DNA from 2 places in the Paenibacillus sp. GM2FR genome. Region 2 is predicted to be linked to the other one. Evidence: predicted binding sites of a transcription regulator. Region 2 holds the regulator's gene; the other holds the start of a gene.
The links. Region 2 encodes CtsR, which represses protease genes until heat stress. Its sites were predicted from a motif close to ATGGTCAATAAAGGTCAAACA; they were not measured.
Positions count from the first base shown of each region.

Region 1: the regulator CtsR is predicted to act here: its motif matches at 6,062-6,082, upstream of clpP (ATP-dependent Clp endopeptidase proteolytic subunit ClpP).

Region 1 covers NZ_MKZM01000009.1:61,335-70,046, forward strand. The annotation lists gene PAEVO_RS21460 (ABC transporter ATP-binding protein) at 1-441, shown strand, start outside; gene PAEVO_RS21465 (ABC transporter permease) at 438-1,286, shown strand; gene PAEVO_RS21470 (ABC transporter permease) at 1,287-2,093, shown strand; gene PAEVO_RS21475 (ABC transporter substrate-binding protein) at 2,152-3,204, shown strand; gene PAEVO_RS21480 (hypothetical protein) at 3,404-3,685, shown strand; gene PAEVO_RS21485 (PdaC/SigV domain-containing protein) at 3,828-4,901, shown strand; gene clpP (ATP-dependent Clp endopeptidase proteolytic subunit ClpP) at 5,390-5,986, opposite strand; tRNA gene PAEVO_RS21495 (tRNA-Arg) at 6,148-6,222, opposite strand; gene PAEVO_RS21500 (sugar-binding transcriptional regulator) at 6,594-7,637, shown strand; gene gap (type I glyceraldehyde-3-phosphate dehydrogenase) at 7,737-8,712, shown strand, end outside.
Region 2 covers NZ_MKZM01000013.1:61,692-70,403, forward strand. The annotation lists gene clpC (ATP-dependent protease ATP-binding subunit ClpC) at 1-794, opposite strand, end outside; gene mcsB (protein-arginine kinase McsB) at 905-1,969, opposite strand; gene mcsA (protein-arginine kinase activator protein McsA) at 2,008-2,532, opposite strand; gene PAEVO_RS32665 (CtsR family transcriptional regulator) at 2,557-3,018, opposite strand; gene PAEVO_RS32670 (GntR family transcriptional regulator) at 3,378-4,094, opposite strand; gene PAEVO_RS32675 (sugar kinase) at 4,103-5,119, opposite strand; gene dagF (2-dehydro-3-deoxy-phosphogluconate aldolase) at 5,112-5,867, opposite strand; gene PAEVO_RS32685 (DgaE family pyridoxal phosphate-dependent ammonia lyase) at 5,869-6,972, opposite strand; gene PAEVO_RS32690 (amidohydrolase/deacetylase family metallohydrolase) at 6,950-8,059, opposite strand; gene PAEVO_RS32695 (hypothetical protein) at 8,412-8,712, opposite strand, start outside.

The DNA of each region.
Region 1 (8,712 bases), on a different contig from region 2:
CATTTGCAGCGGACGCTCGGGATTACGTTTGTATATGTAACCCACGACCAAGAGGAAGCCATGATGCTCTCCGACCGGATCGTCATCATGAACCACGGACGGGTAGAGCAAATCGGCACGCCGCGCGAGATCTATGCGAAACCGCAAACGCTGTTTGCCGCCACGTTTGTTGGGGAGAATAACGTCTTCTCCTCGCCAGAGGGTCTTTTTGCCGTAAGGCCGGAGAAACTTATTCCGCAACGGGAATCGGGTGCCAGGAAGAGCGGCGTGATCGAGGATGTGCAGTACCTCGGCAGTGTTCATAAGCTGCTGGTCCAATTGGATGATGAACCGATGAAGGTCACGATTGCCTTGGATATCTCGGATGACCATCCTTGGGAGGTTGGTGAACGGGTCGGGGTGAACTGGAACACCAAAGATGAGGTGATCATCGGGCCATGAGGAAATCAAGGTTCCTGTTGACTCCGGTGCTGCTGTGGTTATCCCTGTTCCTGATCGTTCCGATGCTGATTGTGGTCGGCATCTCCCTGCTCTCGCGGGATTCGCTGGGGAATATCGTTTTTTCCTTTAGTCTCGAAGGCTATAAAACCTTTTTTGACCCTTTATATTTGGGGATTTACTGGGATACCCTGGTATTGTCGCTGCTGACTACGGTGATTTGCTTGTTAGTCAGCTATCCTTTGGCCTATTATATAGCCAACGCTTCCCCGCGTATCCAAACCTGGGGATTAATTCTGATCACGGTCCCGTTCTGGATTAACTTTCTGATCCGGACCTATGCTTGGGTTCTCCTGCTCCGGACGCAAGGCGTGGTGAACAGTCTGCTGCTGTGGATGGGATGGATCGACGAGCCGATTCAGATGCTGTATACGTATGGCGCCGTACTTCTCGGCATGGTCTATAACTTCATCCCCTTCATGGTGCTGCCGATTTACGTGGCTCTGGAGCAGATGGACAAGCGTCTGCTGGATGCGGCCAGCGATCTGGGCGCTTCCAGGTGGAAGGCATTCCGGCACATTACCTTCCCGCAAAGTAAATCCGGCATCATGACGGGAGCGGTTCTGGTGTATGTCTCGACTTCCGGGATGTTTGTAGTTACGGATATTTTGGGAGGCGCGAAGTCCTCCATGATCAGTAATATTATTCAGCAGCAGTTCCTGGGTGCGCGCAACTGGCCCTTTGGAGCGGCGTTGTCGGTGATCTTTGTGATTACGTCCCTCGTGCTGATCCTGCTCTTTAACCGGGCGATGCAAGCCCGCCATCAACGCGTAGGGGAGGGGAGATAAGTGAAGAAGAAGAATCACCCGCTGCTCGGGATTCACTCTTTCCTTATGATGGCTTTCATCTATGTACCGATCATCATGATCATCATCTATTCCTTTAACAACACGCGGCTTAGCGGCAACTGGGAAGGATTTACGTTGGATTGGTATGTGTCGCTGTTCGAGAACCGGCACGTGATGGAAGCGCTGATGAACAGTTTGACGGTGGCGGTCATATCGACGATCGTTTCCACCCTGCTCGGAACCGCAGCGGCACTCTCGCTTCGGAGTATGGGGCGCAGAGGTCGCAGCGGCATGAATGGGCTGCTGTATCTGCCGGTCATTATCCCGGATATTATTATGGGGCTGTCGCTGCTGGTTTTGTTCAGTCAACTTAATATGCCGCTCGGTAAAACGACCGTGATTATAGCCCATATCACCTTCAGTATGTCTTATGTATATGTTGTAGTTACGGCCAGATTGTCTGGAATGGGCAAACAGCTCGGTGAAGCGGCGCAGGATTTGGGAGCTACGCCTTGGCAGACGTTCCGGTACGTCACGCTGCCGCAGATTGCACCGGGCATTATCTCCGGAGCCCTGATTGCTTTTACGTTGTCATTGGATGACTTTATGGTCAGCTTTTTTGTCGCCGGCCCAAGCTCAACGACGCTGCCGATCTATATTTACGCTCAGGTGAAGCGTGGCATCTCGCCAGAGATTAACGCGCTATGTACGCTGCTCATTCTGGTCAGCATCACGCTGATTCTGTTAGCCCAATATATTCTTAACCGCGGCAGCGGGGAAAAGAAACATAAAACATTACCGATTTAAGCGATAGAAACGCTTTTTCGAAATAAAACATGGAACCGGAAAGAGAGGAGATATTGAATTGAAAAAATCAAGATGGACCCGCCTGCTGACGGCAGGCATGGTTGCGGTATTGTCTGTAGGACTGCTGGCCGGCTGCGGCTCAGATAAGGAGACGCTTCACATTTACAGCTGGGCGGATAACTTTGATCCCGAGGTGCTGAAGGACTTTGAAGAGAAGTTCGACGTGAAGGTAACCTACGACAATTACGCAAACAATGAAGACCTGCTGGCTAAAATCAAGGCTGGCGGCAGTGGATATGACCTCATTCAGCCGTCCGATTATATGGTGAAAACGATGATTGAATCGGAGCTGCTTGAGCCGCTTGATATGAATAATATCCCGAACTTCGTCAATCTTACGGATACTTTCAAAGATCCTTCTTATGACCCGGGCAATAAATATTCGATTGTCTACACGTCCGGTGTAACGGGAATTGCATATAACAAGAAGTATGTTAAGGACGAGATCAACAGCTGGGAAGACCTCTGGAACCCGGAATACAAGGGGAAAGTCCTGCTTCTGGACGACAACCGCGAAATGATCGGCATGGCGCTGAAGAAGCAGGGGAAATCCAACAGCAGTACGGATGAAGCGGAAATCACCGCAGCTACGGATGACCTGAAGACCTTGCTGCCCAATGTGCTCGCGTTTGATACGGATAACATCAAGCAGAAGATGATCCAAGAAGAAGGCTGGATTGCTACGGTCTGGTCCGGAGATGCGGCCTTTATTGCAGCTGAGAATCCGGATGTGGCGTATGTCGTGCCAGAAGAAGGGGCTACCATCTTCTCTGATAACTACGCGATTCCTAAGGGTGCCAAGAATAAAGAGCTGGCCGAGAAATTCATCAACTTCATGATGGAGCCTGAGGTCAGCGCCAAAAACTATGAATTCATCGGATACAGCAATCCGAACACCAAGGCGATGGAATTCCATAGCGAGGAATACCGCACCAATACGATGATCAACCTGACAGATGAAGAGCTGGGCCGTACCGAGTGGCTCGATAATGTCGGTGACTCGCTCTCAATCTATGATCGTCAGTGGTCCGAGCTGAAGAGCGGTCGTTAATGATAGCTTACATTTTCATATTTTTGTAATAAAAAAGTCTGTCCCATTGGGGGCAGGCTCTTTTTTTGTTTGCGAAGAATAGGCCCTAAGACCCCGAATAGGAAAAAATGGCCGATTTATACGAATTGAACCACAACTTTGGGGCCCGTCTCGTTGTTATATATAAGGGAAGGACGCAAATGACATAAACGAGGTTTCTATGCGTTTAATCAGAAAAGGAGAAAGCGGCTTGAGCGATGTGATGGGCTTGTTGGTTATTGCGGGAATCGTGGCTGGTGCTGGAGCGGTATTGCTTCTGAACTTCTTCAGGAAAAGCGCGCTGCATCTGCTGTTATTGAGTATTCACAGTGCACTCGTTGGCATCGGTTTTATTTTTCTTGCTTACGTTGTCCAAGGCAGTGAATTACTGCTGCTTGCGGGTTCATGTGCTCTCTTGTTCGGTGTGTTTCTTAGTGTAGCGGCGTGCGTACGGAAAGAATAATGAAAACATATAGGCCCTACGGCCTGGAATCAAAATTGTCACTGGCTTTGTTACCAATACATTGAAAGCTTTCCTTATAATGATTAAGGGTAATAGATTAACAACTAACGGAAACTTAATTTAACAAAGGTGGAATTCTAATATGAATCCTAAATTTCGTGTATGTGCATCATTAATTGCAACTAGCGTCCTGCTTGGCAGTCTGGGTTTGAGCGGACAGGTCATCGATGCAAGCGCCGCTAAGGCAACCGTTTCCGCCAGCCAAAAATCCTCAAAGAATGAAGTCGTACTGAAATGGAATGGCAAGACCCTGTCACAGAAAGGTCTCGTGCTGCACGGGGTAACTTATGTGCCGGCAACCGCTTTGCGGGACGGCCTGGGGATGCCTCTTAAATATGATGCAAAAAACCGTACGTATACACTGGGTAACGGTTATAACAAACTGAGCGCTATCGTATATGATTCAACTGAAATCGGTATTCTGGTAAATGGCTCGTATGCCGGCGAGCCTGGCGGACAGATCATGAATGGTCGTCTCTATGTGCCGTTCAAAACGATCAGCGAATACATGGGTGTTCAGGGGCAATGGAATCCTTCCTTGAAAACTCTCAGCATGACACAGAAGAAGCAGAATGACATCACCATTAAATCGGTAGCGCTGAAGAAGAAGATTCAGGGCGTGGATGCCGTTGTGAACTATCCTGTAATCAGCGGACTCGATAATGCAGAGGTTCAAGCCGAGATCAACAAAGTGCTGAAAGAAAATGCGTCCGGCGTAATCACCGGTGCCGAAGGGAATGCTGAGGAATTCCCGCCGTCGGAATCCAGTTTCCCATACGAATTCAGTGGTGACTTCGTGGTCCATTACAACCAGAACGACATCCTGAGCATTACGGCGTACGATTACTCGTATACCGGCGGCGCCCATGGCATGACCTTCCGTAAAAGCTTCACGTTCTCCTTGAAGGACGGCAAGCAGATGAAGCTGGGCGATTTCATCAACATGCAGGGCAAGAACAAGCAGAAGCTGAACAACCTTGTGCTGAGCAAGATGAAGAAAGAAGGAGGCTATCTCGGCGGATTTGAGGGCGTGCCGGCCGATGCTGATTTTTATGTGAAAGATAATGCTGCGGTGCTGTACTTCCAGCTTTATGAGTACACGGCGTATGCTTATGGATTTCCGGAGTTTGAGCTGAAACTGAAAGAGTGGAAGTAAGAGTATATGATAAGCGGTTTGTGTAAACTGTGATCATTTAATTTCATACCATAGCTTGTTGAGATATATGATGCTGTCCTGAAGTAACACTGTGCTGGAACCAATTGCGATAAATCCCTTGATCATGGAACGTGGAGAGTGTGTATTCTCCCTTCCAGCGATCAAGGGATTTTTTGTGTTTATCGAGGCAAATGGGTTTTCCTGTATTCCCCTCCCCTCAAGTTAAGGGAGGCCTTTTAGGAGGGGAGTGCCCTTACCGTCTTTATGTTTTATTGAAAAAATCGTACCGAAGTGAGAGTATCCTTGGAGGAGCAACGCGTTCGCCTTTGAAATCGGGAAACCTCCTTATCCATTCATTCATGTTTCCCGATTTCAACAGCGACCGGAGGGGATACACTCACTATTTAGTACTCGAAGTTTTCAATGAATCCAGAGGATAACAAAGGGCAGGAACCGGATAACGGCGCCTGCCCTTTGCTTCATTTCTTTTATAGTCCTTGCGGTGGTGTATTTTCCAGTACTTGATCGATCAGGCCATACTCTTTAGCTTCGTCAGCCGTCATGAAGTAGTCACGATCGGTATCCTTCTCAATGCGCTCCAGCGGTTGGCCCGTGCGTTCGGACAGGATGCGGTTCAGTTTGTCGCGCATTTTGAGAATGCGGCGAGCACGGATCTCAATATCCGTGGCTTGACCTTGTGCGCCGCCGAGCGGCTGGTGAATCATAATTTCGCTGTTAGGCAGACCGTAACGTTTGCCTTTAGCGCCTGCGTTGAGCAGGAATGCGCCCATGGAAGCAGCCATGCCGACACAGATCGTCGAAACGTCCGGCTTGATGAACTGCATCGTATCGAATATCGCCATACCCGCGGTAATGGAACCGCCAGGACTGTTGATGTAAAGATGAATATCCTTCTCAGGATCCTCAGCCGACAAGAACAGCATTTGAGCAATGATGGAATTGGCGACCACGTCATTTACGTCGGAGCCGAGGAAGATAATGCGGTCTTTCAGCAATCTGGAATAGATGTCGTATGCCCGCTCACCGCGGTTGCTTTGTTCAACGACCATAGGTATAAAACTCACGTGGAAAACCTCCTCTTAAGTACCTCATATAAATACTGTTACCGTATTACCCACATGATAAACAATTTAAATCAAAAAGTCAAAGATAGTCAAACTATTGGGTAAAAAAAAGAGCCGTCATGGGCACTTTAGGGTAATCAGTATAGAGAATAAAGATAAAATGGCGCGCCCGCGAGGAATCGAACCTCGATCTCAGGCTCCGGAGGCCTACGTCATATCCATTGGACCACGGGCGCATAAGAGAAACGTCTATCGACGTACATTCAAAGAAGACAGACCGCGTTTAGCAGTAGTTTTTCTTGCGATATCAGGAAGCTGACTCCGCGAAGTTTATACTTTCTGATATCTAAAAAAATTAGCAACGAAGTTGATTATACCGCATCTTTTTCAAAAATACAATAGCAGGCAAAACTTTGTTCCTATTATATAGACAAGCCTGTAGTTGGTCATAATGTATAAGAATGCCTGGGGCAGAGAAATATACTTTCGGACACTTGCAACCGGCCTGATTATTGGTTAGAATAAGGGTGGGACTTAAAAAGTTTGACTGGGACATTTTACGACCAGGCAGAGGAGAGCCGAGACGAAGTTTGCAGGAGTGGAATGCATGCGTAACCTATTAGAAATACAAGAGCAGCTTCTGCCGGATCTGATGGACACTCTTAAACGAAGGTATTCCATCCTTCATCAGATCAAGTTGTCCGGAATTGTTGGCCGAAGAACACTGGCTTCATCACTCTCGATGACCGAGCGTGTCCTCAGAGCAGAGACGGATCTTCTGAAAGCGCAAGGGCTGATCGAGATTGAAACGCTTGGCATGCGGATCAGCAGTTCAGGGGTATGTTTGCTGGAGGAACTGGAACCGGTTATGAATGAGTTATTCGGACTGGTTGAACTGGAAGAGAAGATCCGTCAGGCTTACGGGCTTCGTAAAGTGGTCATTATTCCCGGTGACAGTGAGTCATCTCCGGAAGTCAAACGCGAGCTTGGCCGTGCCGGAGCAAGAACGCTGCTAAGCTTTGTACAGGATGGAGATACGATTGCCGTAACAGGCGGCTCCACGCTTGCCGAAGTAGCAGAGCAGATGTCCTCTTTGCCTGGTGGCGAACCGCTGACAAGCACATGGTTTGTGCCTGCCCGGGGCGGTCTCGGGGAGAGTGTCGAGATTCAAGCGAACACCATTGCCTCTAAGATGGCTAAGCGCGTGGGAGCTGAGTACCGATTGCTGCATGTACCGGATCTGCTTAGCGAGGATGCCTACCAGTCTTTGGTGCAGGATCAGCATATCCAGGAGATTGTGGATGTGATCAGGCGCTGCCGAGTCATTATTCACGGCATCGGAGATGCCATGGAAATGGCAAGAAGACGCAAGCTGGATGAAAACTCGATTCAGAACTTGCAGGCCGATGGCGCGATTGCGGAATCCTTCGGCTACTACTTTAGTGAAGATGGCGAAGTTGTCCACAAAATGCTTACCCTCGGGCTGCGGCTTGAGGATATTATGCGGACGGAGACGATCATCGGCATTGCTGGGGGTCAAGGCAAGGGCAAGGCGATTCACGCGGTGCTGAAATTCGGACATGAGGATATTCTCGTTACCGATGAAGCCGCGGCACTGGAAGTCGAGAAGGAGATTGACGCCGGTATTTGAATCCACGGGCGTACAATTGATTTTTCATTATTGTTGTCTTGATTGGCTTAACGGCCAATCTTGAATATATAAATTTTACAAATATGGAGGGAACTACTCATGGTTAAAGTAGGTATTAACGGTTTTGGACGTATTGGACGTAACGTGTTCCGCGCTGCGCTGAACAACAGCGAAGTTGAAATCGTGGCAATCAACGATTTGACGGATGTAAAAACGCTGGCACACCTTTTGAAATATGACACAACTCACGGCAGACTTAATGCAACGGTTGAAGCTAAAGAAGGCGCACTCGTTGTAAACGGCCGTGAAGTGAAAGTATTCGCTGAGCGTAACCCAGAAGCATTGCCTTGGGCTGAGTATGGCGTAGAAATCGTTGTAGAATCCACTGGTATTTTCACAGCGAAAGACAAAGCTTCCGCTCACTTGAAAGGCGGCGCTAAGAAAGTTATCATCTCCGCTCCAGCAACTGACGAAGATATCACGATCGTTATGGGCGTTAACGAAGACAAATACGATGCAGCTAACCATACTGTAATCTCCAACGCTTCTTGTACGACAAACTGCTTGGCTCCTTTTGCTAAAGTTCTTGACGAGAAGTTCGGTATCGTTAAAGGTATGATGACTACAGTTCACTCCTACACGAATGACCAGCAAGTGCTTGATCTTCCGCACAAAGATCTGCGTCGTGCTCGTGCAGCTGCTGAGAACATCATTCCATCCACAACAGGTGCTGCTAAAGCGGTTAGCCTCGTTCTGCCACAATTGAAAGGCAAATTGAACGGTATGGCAATGCGTGTACCTACAAAGAACGTTTCCGTAACGGACCTCGTAGTTGAGCTGTCCAAAAACGTAACGCTTGAAGATGTAAACGGAGCACTGAAAGCTGCTGCTGAAGGCCCGCTCAAAGGCATCTTGAACTACTCCGAAGAGCCGCTTGTATCCAGCGACTACAATGGCGACCCAGCTTCTTCCACGATCGATTCGCTCTCCACTATGGTAGTTGGCGACAACATGGTGAAAGTTGTTTCTTGGTATGACAACGAGTGGGGCTACTCCAACCGTGTCGTTGACCTCG
Region 2 (8,712 bases):
ATAATTTTTTTCAAGCGATCCTCAAACTCGCCGCGGTATTTCGTTCCAGCAACAACCGAGCCCATATCCAGCGTCATGACGCGTTTGTCACGCAGTGTCTCTGGAATTTCATTGTTAATGATGCGTTGGGCCAGGCCTTCCGCAATCGCCGTCTTACCTACCCCTGGTTCACCAATCAACACCGGGTTGTTCTTCGTACGGCGGCTCAGTACCTGAATCACGCGCTCGATTTCTTTGCTGCGGCCAATGACCGGATCCAGATTGCCTTCCTTGGCAATGGCAGTCAGATCGCGAGCGAGACTGTCCAGTGTAGGCGTGCTTACGTTTTGCGGCGTGCCATGATGGCTCGATACCGCTTCGCTGCTGCCGAGCAGCTGCAGCACCTGCTGCCGGGCTTTGTTCAGACTAATGCCAAGGTTGTTCAGCACACGTGCGGCAACCCCTTCGCCTTCACGAATCAGCCCCAGCAGAATATGCTCCGTACCTACGTAGGTATGACCAAGCTTACGAGCTTCGTCCATGGAGAGCTCAATTACCTTTTTCGCTCTAGGCGTATAAGCAATGTTGGTAGGCTGCTCCTGTCCGCGTCCGATTAATGTTTCGACTTCATCCTGAATTTTTTCAAGACCAAGTCCAAGTCCGATCAGCGCTTTGGCTGCAATGCCGTCTCCTTCACGAATAAGTCCTAGCAGGATATGTTCTGTGCCGATATTGTTGTGCCCCAGACGTACCGCTTCTTCCTGAGCCAATGCAAGCACCTTTTGTGCACGTTCCGTAAATCTGCCAAACATCATAGTATTGCACCTCCACGTTTCAATTAATATATTGAACCTCGCGGATTTCGGTGTATCGTCAGCTATAGGACGCTTAAACCGTCATCCAACTGTAAAACGAGTATAGATCCTTAATCGTTACCCAATGTTTCTCTGATGAGCTTAGCCCTGTACATGTCGCGTTCGGAAGGAGTCATACCCTCTCCATAGGTCTTCTGCAGAAAGCCCGGTTGCGTCTTCACATTCAGTTCATTCATGACCGGGATTTCCGGGCCTTCCAGAAGGCCGAGATCCACACCAAGCCGAACATCCGACAATCGCTGGGCCGCTTCCTTCGAATCCATCACCGCTGCATAGGACAGTATGCCATAGGAGCGCATCACCCGATCCGTAATACGGAGCTTGGATTCACCCAAGAGCCGGGCTCTGGCATTCTTCTCATGCTCGATGATTTGCAAGGCGACGCTGTGAAGATTCTCAATGATCTCGGACTCGGTTTGACCGAGCGTAATCTGATTCGAGATTTGAAACAGGTTGCCTAACGCTTCGCTGCCTTCACCGTAAATCCCTCTTACGGTCAAGCCTACCTGCGATACAGCCGAGAGAATCCGGTTAATCTGCTGTGTCATAACAAGAGCGGGCAGATGCATCATGACCGATGCGCGAAGGCCGGTGCCGACATTCGTCGGACAACTCGTAAGATAACCTCGCTTGTCATCAAACGCATAATCAATCTCGGATTCAAAAACGTCATCCAGCGCCGTCGCACGTGCCCATGCCTCACGAACCTGAAATCCGGGATATAAACACTGTATGCGCAGGTGATCCTCTTCATTGATCATAATGCTGACGGATTCATCTTCAGTAAGGATGACGGCACCGTTTCGGGACTCATTCGCCAGATTGGGGCTGATTAGATGCTTCTCAACAAGAACCTTCTTATCCAGCTCATCAATCTCACTTAATTTAATTACATGTAAATCCCCGAAATCCTGCAAATCGTCCTTATTCTTCAGCACATTCGTCAGGCGCTCTAGCACTTCTCCCGACTGCTGATCCGTTGCCAGCAGCGGGAAAGGAAGATGCTGCAGATTGCGCGCCACCCTGACACGGGTGCTGATGACAATGTCGGAATCCTGACCGTTCCCGCGCATCCACTCGCTCAGCGCCGAATCGGTAAACCGGAGATTAGACATCACGCATTCCTCCTACTAAAGTGCAAAATCTTACCATCTTATCCCTGAGCCATATTTCGCTCCAGCTCACGGATTTGGTCCCGGATCTCGGCAGCCGTTTCAAACTCTTCCTGCACGATCCGAATTTGAAGCTCCTTCTTAAGCTCATCAATCTGGCGTTTGATCTGAATACGGCCACCCGTACGCTTCGGCACTTTGCCGACATGGGAAGTCCCCCCATGGACTCTCTTAAACAATGGATCCAATCGATCCGAGAAATATTTATAACACGAGCTGCAGCCGAACCGGCCAAGCTTGCTGAACTGGGAATACGTCATACCGCATTCTTCGCATTGCAGCGTCTGGGCCGTTTTTGCACCGGGGCTCTGGCCCTTGCCTGAAGGATCCAGATCCAGAAGACCTGACAGCAAACTGTGTATAGAAAAACCATTCGACGTGCCGGGGATCAATTCCCCTTTTTCACGGGCACAGGTTTCACAAAAATGAAACTCCGTTTTCTCCCCGTTCACAATTTTGGTGAAATGAAGTGTCGCCGGCCGTTTACCGCATTCTTGGCATAACATAATCCGATGCCCCCTTACACAGACTCACTTACCTAATAAAGAAATAAGCATCGCCTTCATAATCCTTGCACGCAGCTCATCCCGATAAGGAAGCTTCACATTGAGGCACTCCCTTGAAATGGCGGCCCGCATCAGGCTGGCCTCCCGCTTTGTTAAAAACCGGGATTCCTCCAGCTGGTAAATCAATCCTTCAGCCACCGTCTGGTCAATCATGCTGCCAATGGTATGATGAAGATGCTGCTGGAGTGCAGTATGCTGGGGAAGCTCGATACGCTGGATGCGTATGTACCCGCCCCCGCCGCGCTTGCTCTCGACAAGAAAGCCCTTCTCCAGCGTGAACCGTGTACTGATCACGTAGTTAATCTGGGAAGGAACGCAAGAAAATTGCTCTGCCAGATCGTTCCGTTGAATTTCAACGGTACCCTCCGGACTTTCCTGCAGTATGCTCTTCAGGTATTGTTCGATAATATCAGAGATATTACGCATTGGTCTGTTCATCCTCCACTGTTTGAAACGTTAAGACGGATAGTGATCTTACACGTCCGCACAGAGCCTTGCATATACGTTAATTTTAACCACAATCAAAATCGGCGAACCCTCTCGTTGACTTTGACTTTCTTTGACTTTGATATCATTATAGCACATTTTTTCATTTTGCCAAGAGGGTTCTTCTCAAATGTTCGCGCTTTGCATTTATTCTTATTGTACCCAGTTCTTTGATCGCTTATAGCCTCTTTCCGAAGAACAATTCATATAAGGCAACAAAAAAAGAAGCAGTCCCCATGCCGGGTGAATACCGGTTCGAGGCCACTTCTCCATATCATGCTCTTGTATAGTCTAAACCCTTAGGCATCATAACTGATCAAGTAGTGCTGTAACTCCGTATTGTAATAGCCGATGCTGTATTCAATGATGCTGCCTGTCCCGTCATAAGAGGATCTGAGCCGCTTTAGTAACGGCGTGCCTATGCTTACTTCAAGCAAGGAGGCAATCTCCTCATTTGCCACGGTCGCCAGAAAACGGTCCCGGAAATTCTCCAGCGTAATTTGACTCTCCTCGATGCGGTCATACAGCGACGGCAGTTCGGTGGAACCGAACTCTTCGCCCATATCCACTTGGGATGACACGTAGTGAGTGTAGTAAATAAAAGGACTCCCGTCCAGTAAATACAATCGTTCAATAAGCAGGCACCGCTCCCCGAATTTTAAGAACAATTCGCTATCCGGCTCATTAAGCACCCATTCCGTCTTCAGGTGACGCTTCCGAATCTGGTGTCCTTCTTCGACCAGAATCTCGGTAAACAGCTTGCCTTTGGAAAGCTTGGAGAAGGACGTGTTCCGGGTCACAATCGTTCCTACCCCACTCCGCTTCTCTACATATCCTTCCTGGTACAGCTCCTGGATCGCATTGCGGACCGTCATTTTGCTAACGTTAAATTCCTGTTCCAGCTGCGGCTCGGAAGGAATATGGGAGCCAAGTGGATATTCCCCATGCAGAATCCGATCTTTTATGATCTTCTTGATTTGCAAGTATAACGGACCGTTCTTCCGCGTGATCGACATGCTTCCTCCTACCTTTCCACGTCAGACATGTGATGACTCATTGCCTGAAGCACTTCGCGTTCGTTCGCCGTCGGCGTATCCCCTGTAACGGTATGGGCAAGCATCGCCGCAGCTGCGGCAAAATCAACCGTCCGATTCGGTTCAAATCCCTCCGAGATCCCATGAATCACCCCGCTGGCGTAGGCATCACCCGCGCCGATACGGTCATGGACGGAAAACGTCAAGGTTTTGGAAAAATGAAACGCTCCATCCGTGTAGAGATAGCCTTGCAGAGAATGGGTGTTATCCCCGTTGATCTTCCGGTGGGTACCCGACGCAACCGTAATATTATACTTCGCTGCCACCTTCGGAATCAACTCCTGCAGCTGTTCATTGCGATCCTCACGGGTCGTCTCCATGCCAAGGATATAGATAGCGTCTTTTTCATTCATAAAGACGACATCCGCAAGTGACAGCATTTCCTCATAGTGCGGCTTAGCAAACTCGTAGCGGTCCATCCCCCATAAAGAGGGACGATAATTGCAATCGAACACAACGGTTCCGCCGTTTTTCTTAACTTCACGAGCCAGTGTCTTCATTTGGCCCCGTACCGTGTCGTTCATGGAAAGGGTTATGCCGCAAAAATGGATCATGTCCGTCTTTTCGGCAATCCCACCGAAATCGTACATGGCATCCTCTGCCGTATTAAAGCTGCTGCCCAGTCGGTCCGTATAAGTTACACGTCCGGGTCTTACGCCAAAGCCATTCTCCAGAAAGTACATGCCGACATATTTGCCTCCGCGGCTAATGAGCGAAGTGTCGATGCCAAGCTTGCGCAGGTAGGAAATCGCCGCTTCGCCAAGCGGGTTATCCGGCAGCGTGCTGACCAGATAGCCGTTATGACCGAACCTTGCCACAGCCGAGGCGATGTTTACACCCGTGCCGGAGAAGGAGTAATTCAGATGGCTCTCTTGAGCCAAGGAAGCATATCCCGGTACTTGAAGACGCATCATCACTTCGCCATATGCGGCAATCGTCTTAGGCATATTGATCAACCAGCGCTTTTAGCTTGCGGTGCAGCTCTTGAACATCGCTAATGATCGTATCTCCGCTTACCGAGTCGATAATCGAGGAGTACACGTGCGGGATGACCTGCTGCACTCCCGCTTCGAATGCGATGCGCACGATGGCTTCAAAATTCTCTTTATCAATCCCGCCTGTTGGTTCAAGCGCAAATCCTTCCTCCGCACATGCCTTCGCTACCGCGCGGTATTCATCCTCCAACTTCAAGCCCTGCATCGGGAAGTACTTCAGTGCATTACCGCCCATGTCGCGCACAAGCGCAATGGCCGCTTTTACAGGTACGATGGCTTTGTCCGACCCAGCAGCACTCATCGGTCCGGTTGAGATATTCACGTAGCCCACTTGACCCGAAGGAGACACAAGGCTGTTAATCCAGCTTTCTTTGCCATCCAGATTGGCACGTGTAGCACCGACCGCCGGGAACACCTGATTGATATGCGTGCCTGGGTAGCTTTTCACAATCTCGGCTACCACCGCAGCTTGACGGTTATCGCCGGCACCCAATCCGATCGATACCGCATCCTCGATAACGGCGCCGTATTCCTTCATTGCAATAACGGCCTCTTGCGCGTTCGGGTAATTTTTGGACAATACGCCGACCAGCACATGCCCTTCCGAAGCTTCAAAAATGTCCTTCGCATTCTGAATGCTGCCTGCAAGTACGTTCAGTGCCGCGCGATTTCTGTAAAGACGTTTCTCCATATTTGCCATCTTAGTTTCCCCCTGCAATCTGTTGTATTCTTGTGATAATGACTTGCAAATCATCCTCGGAAAGCGAGCGAGGATCGATATCGAAATATCCCTGACGTACGCCGTAATCCCGGGTGTATACAGCAATATCGCCTTCGCGAAGCTGATCGTTCATAGCCTTGGCACTGATCCCCGCCGTATTTTCATCGACTTTCACTCGCCCTCGGAAGATCGCTCTTCCCGCTTCGTCCTGAACGATGCTGACCTCAATGCCCGGCAATTTGGATAGAGCCTTCATTTCCTCCAGCGCTGCTTTCTCCTGTTCACTCTTATCTTCCTTCACCATATACTCGTCCAGCGCCTGGAGCAATCCAAACGTCGTTTCCTTGCCGACCTTCATGCTGCGCCCAATACCATGCAGCTGCGCCTTCACCCACTCCACATATTGACGTTTGCCGCCGACAATGCCGGAGGTTGGGCCTTCAATTGCCTTGGATCCGCTGTATATGGCCAGGTCCCCGTATTTCACATATTTCTGAATATCCTCTTCGGCAGCAGCATCGACGATCAGCGGAAGTCCATGTGCCTGGGCCACTTCTGCCGCTTCTTCCACCGAAATCATATTTTTCTGTACGCAGTGATGGGATTTCACGTACAAAATGGCGGCTGTACGCTCATTAATTGCTTCCGCGATATGCTCCTTACGCCCTTCGTTGGCGTACCCTACCTCTACGACCTTGCCGCCTCCAAGATAAACCATGGTTTCAACGGGGGCCCCATACTGAACATTATGTCCCTTAAACATGATAATCTCGTTCTTCGCGATCGGCTCCTGGTGCAATCGGTCACTGCGCCTGCGATTGCCTTCGGTGACGATTCCAGCCACGGAAAGAGCGATACCGCTGGAGGCAGAATTGACAACGACCGCAGCCTCGGAACCGAGGATGCGTGCCATGTAATCACCCGCTTTATCTACCAGATCCGCAATTTCCACGTAACTCTGCCCACCGATCCGCATCGCTTCCATGACGGTATCTGTCGGTGCCGACACGCCAAGAATACTCATGCGCCCGCTGGCATTCACCACGCGTTTCAACCCGTATTTAGCATGTAATGAATGATCCATTGACTACCACTCCTCTAGGTTCGATATATCGATCAGCGATTCGGGTCTCCCCTTCGGAATCCGTTAAACTCATAGCACCCTGCCGCAGGGCAAACAACGTCAGGTGAGCGGCATCGCCGACTTCAATTCGGCCAAGCTCCGGACGGCGCAACCATCCTGCTGCATGGTCCGTTACCGCTGAGATCACCTCCTGCAAGCTGTACCCCAAATACAGGAACTTTGTCATGACATTAGCCAGGCTGTACACCGGGCCATTGATGCGATTTCCGCGATAAATATCGGTGCTGATCGTGTCAGGTTTAATCCCTTGGACTTTCGCATACTCCGCTACCAAGAACGAAAAGCTTGCTGTTCCATGACCCACATCCAGATGAACGCCGCGAGCTATCGCTTCCACCAGGGCAGGGATCGGCTTCCCGTCCGAATCAAATAAATTGTTGGCTTTCCCGTTCAAATAATGAGTGATAATGTCGTCCTTCTGAAGCAGCTCCAATACTTCCTTAATCGGCGGTGGCCCTGACCCGATATGTACCATCAGCGGCAGTGACGTTTTCCCGGACAATTTTCTTGCGAGTCGAAGCGGTTCTACCCCATTATCCTTGACTACGCTTTTGCTGATTCTGGCCTTGAGTCCAATGATCAAATCCGGATACGTGCATACCGCCTTTGTTGCCTTCTCAGCATCGATCCATTCCAGACTGGACAACTCGTCAACCCGCTGCAGACCGATATGGGAAATATTCAAAAAAGCAAATACATTCGTCTTGGCCCTTGCAACCTCGGCTGCCAATTCTCCAATCGTATCCGCGCCGCAGCTCCCTGCGTCGATAATGGTGGCAACCCCTTGCTTAACGCCGATCTCGTCGATGGCATCTCCGTAGGGCTCCAGCTTGGCGACCGCATGGACGTGCATATCGATCCAGCCGCTGGACACGTATAATCCCGTACCATCGAAACTGTTGGCACCGTGTGCCGGGTTCGCATTCGCATCCGTTATTTCGGTTATAAATCCGTTCTCCATGACAATGTCAAAGGGTTTATCATCATGTACCGTCTTTACATTGCGTATAATAAAACGCTGTTCCAATATCTTCATAGCTTCACTCCTTCAGCCTTGCCGTACCAGCCTTGGATCCTCTTATCCGTCGGTTTACATTGTGTAATGAGTATCGTGGTTATAGCATAGCACAGAACGTGCGTTACGTGAATATAACGTTATAATGTTTAAATACATTTCCGTATTTTATCCTCATCTTACATGATGTAAGGAAGGGTTCCACTCTCGCGGAGTACGAGTACGGTTATGCTTCTAGTTCTGTTTTACCCGTGTATCTCCTTCCAAACGCAAAAAAACTGCCCTGGGATAGGCAGTTTCTTTGTTCGTTCTATAGCTTAGACCTTGTTCATTCGTCTTACCGATTTCCAATCATCTCTTTTGGTTAAACCTCAACCTTGCGGTCAATGAGGTACACCGTTGCATACAAGATCAAGGCGGCCAATACCACTTCAAAAGCAAGTGCCCCCCATGCTAATGTATATTGCACTGTCGATACCGTAATGTCTGCTTCTTTCTCGTAAAATGAAATGCTGGCCATAGGTCCGACCCACGCTGCCTCTTCTCCGAAAAGGACTTGGCTAAGCCAGCCAAGAACGTATTGCAATACGAAGAACACCAGAATGCCGATCCAGGTACTGCCCTTCTTCGTGATGCTGCTGGCCACGGTAATTGCAAAAAATATC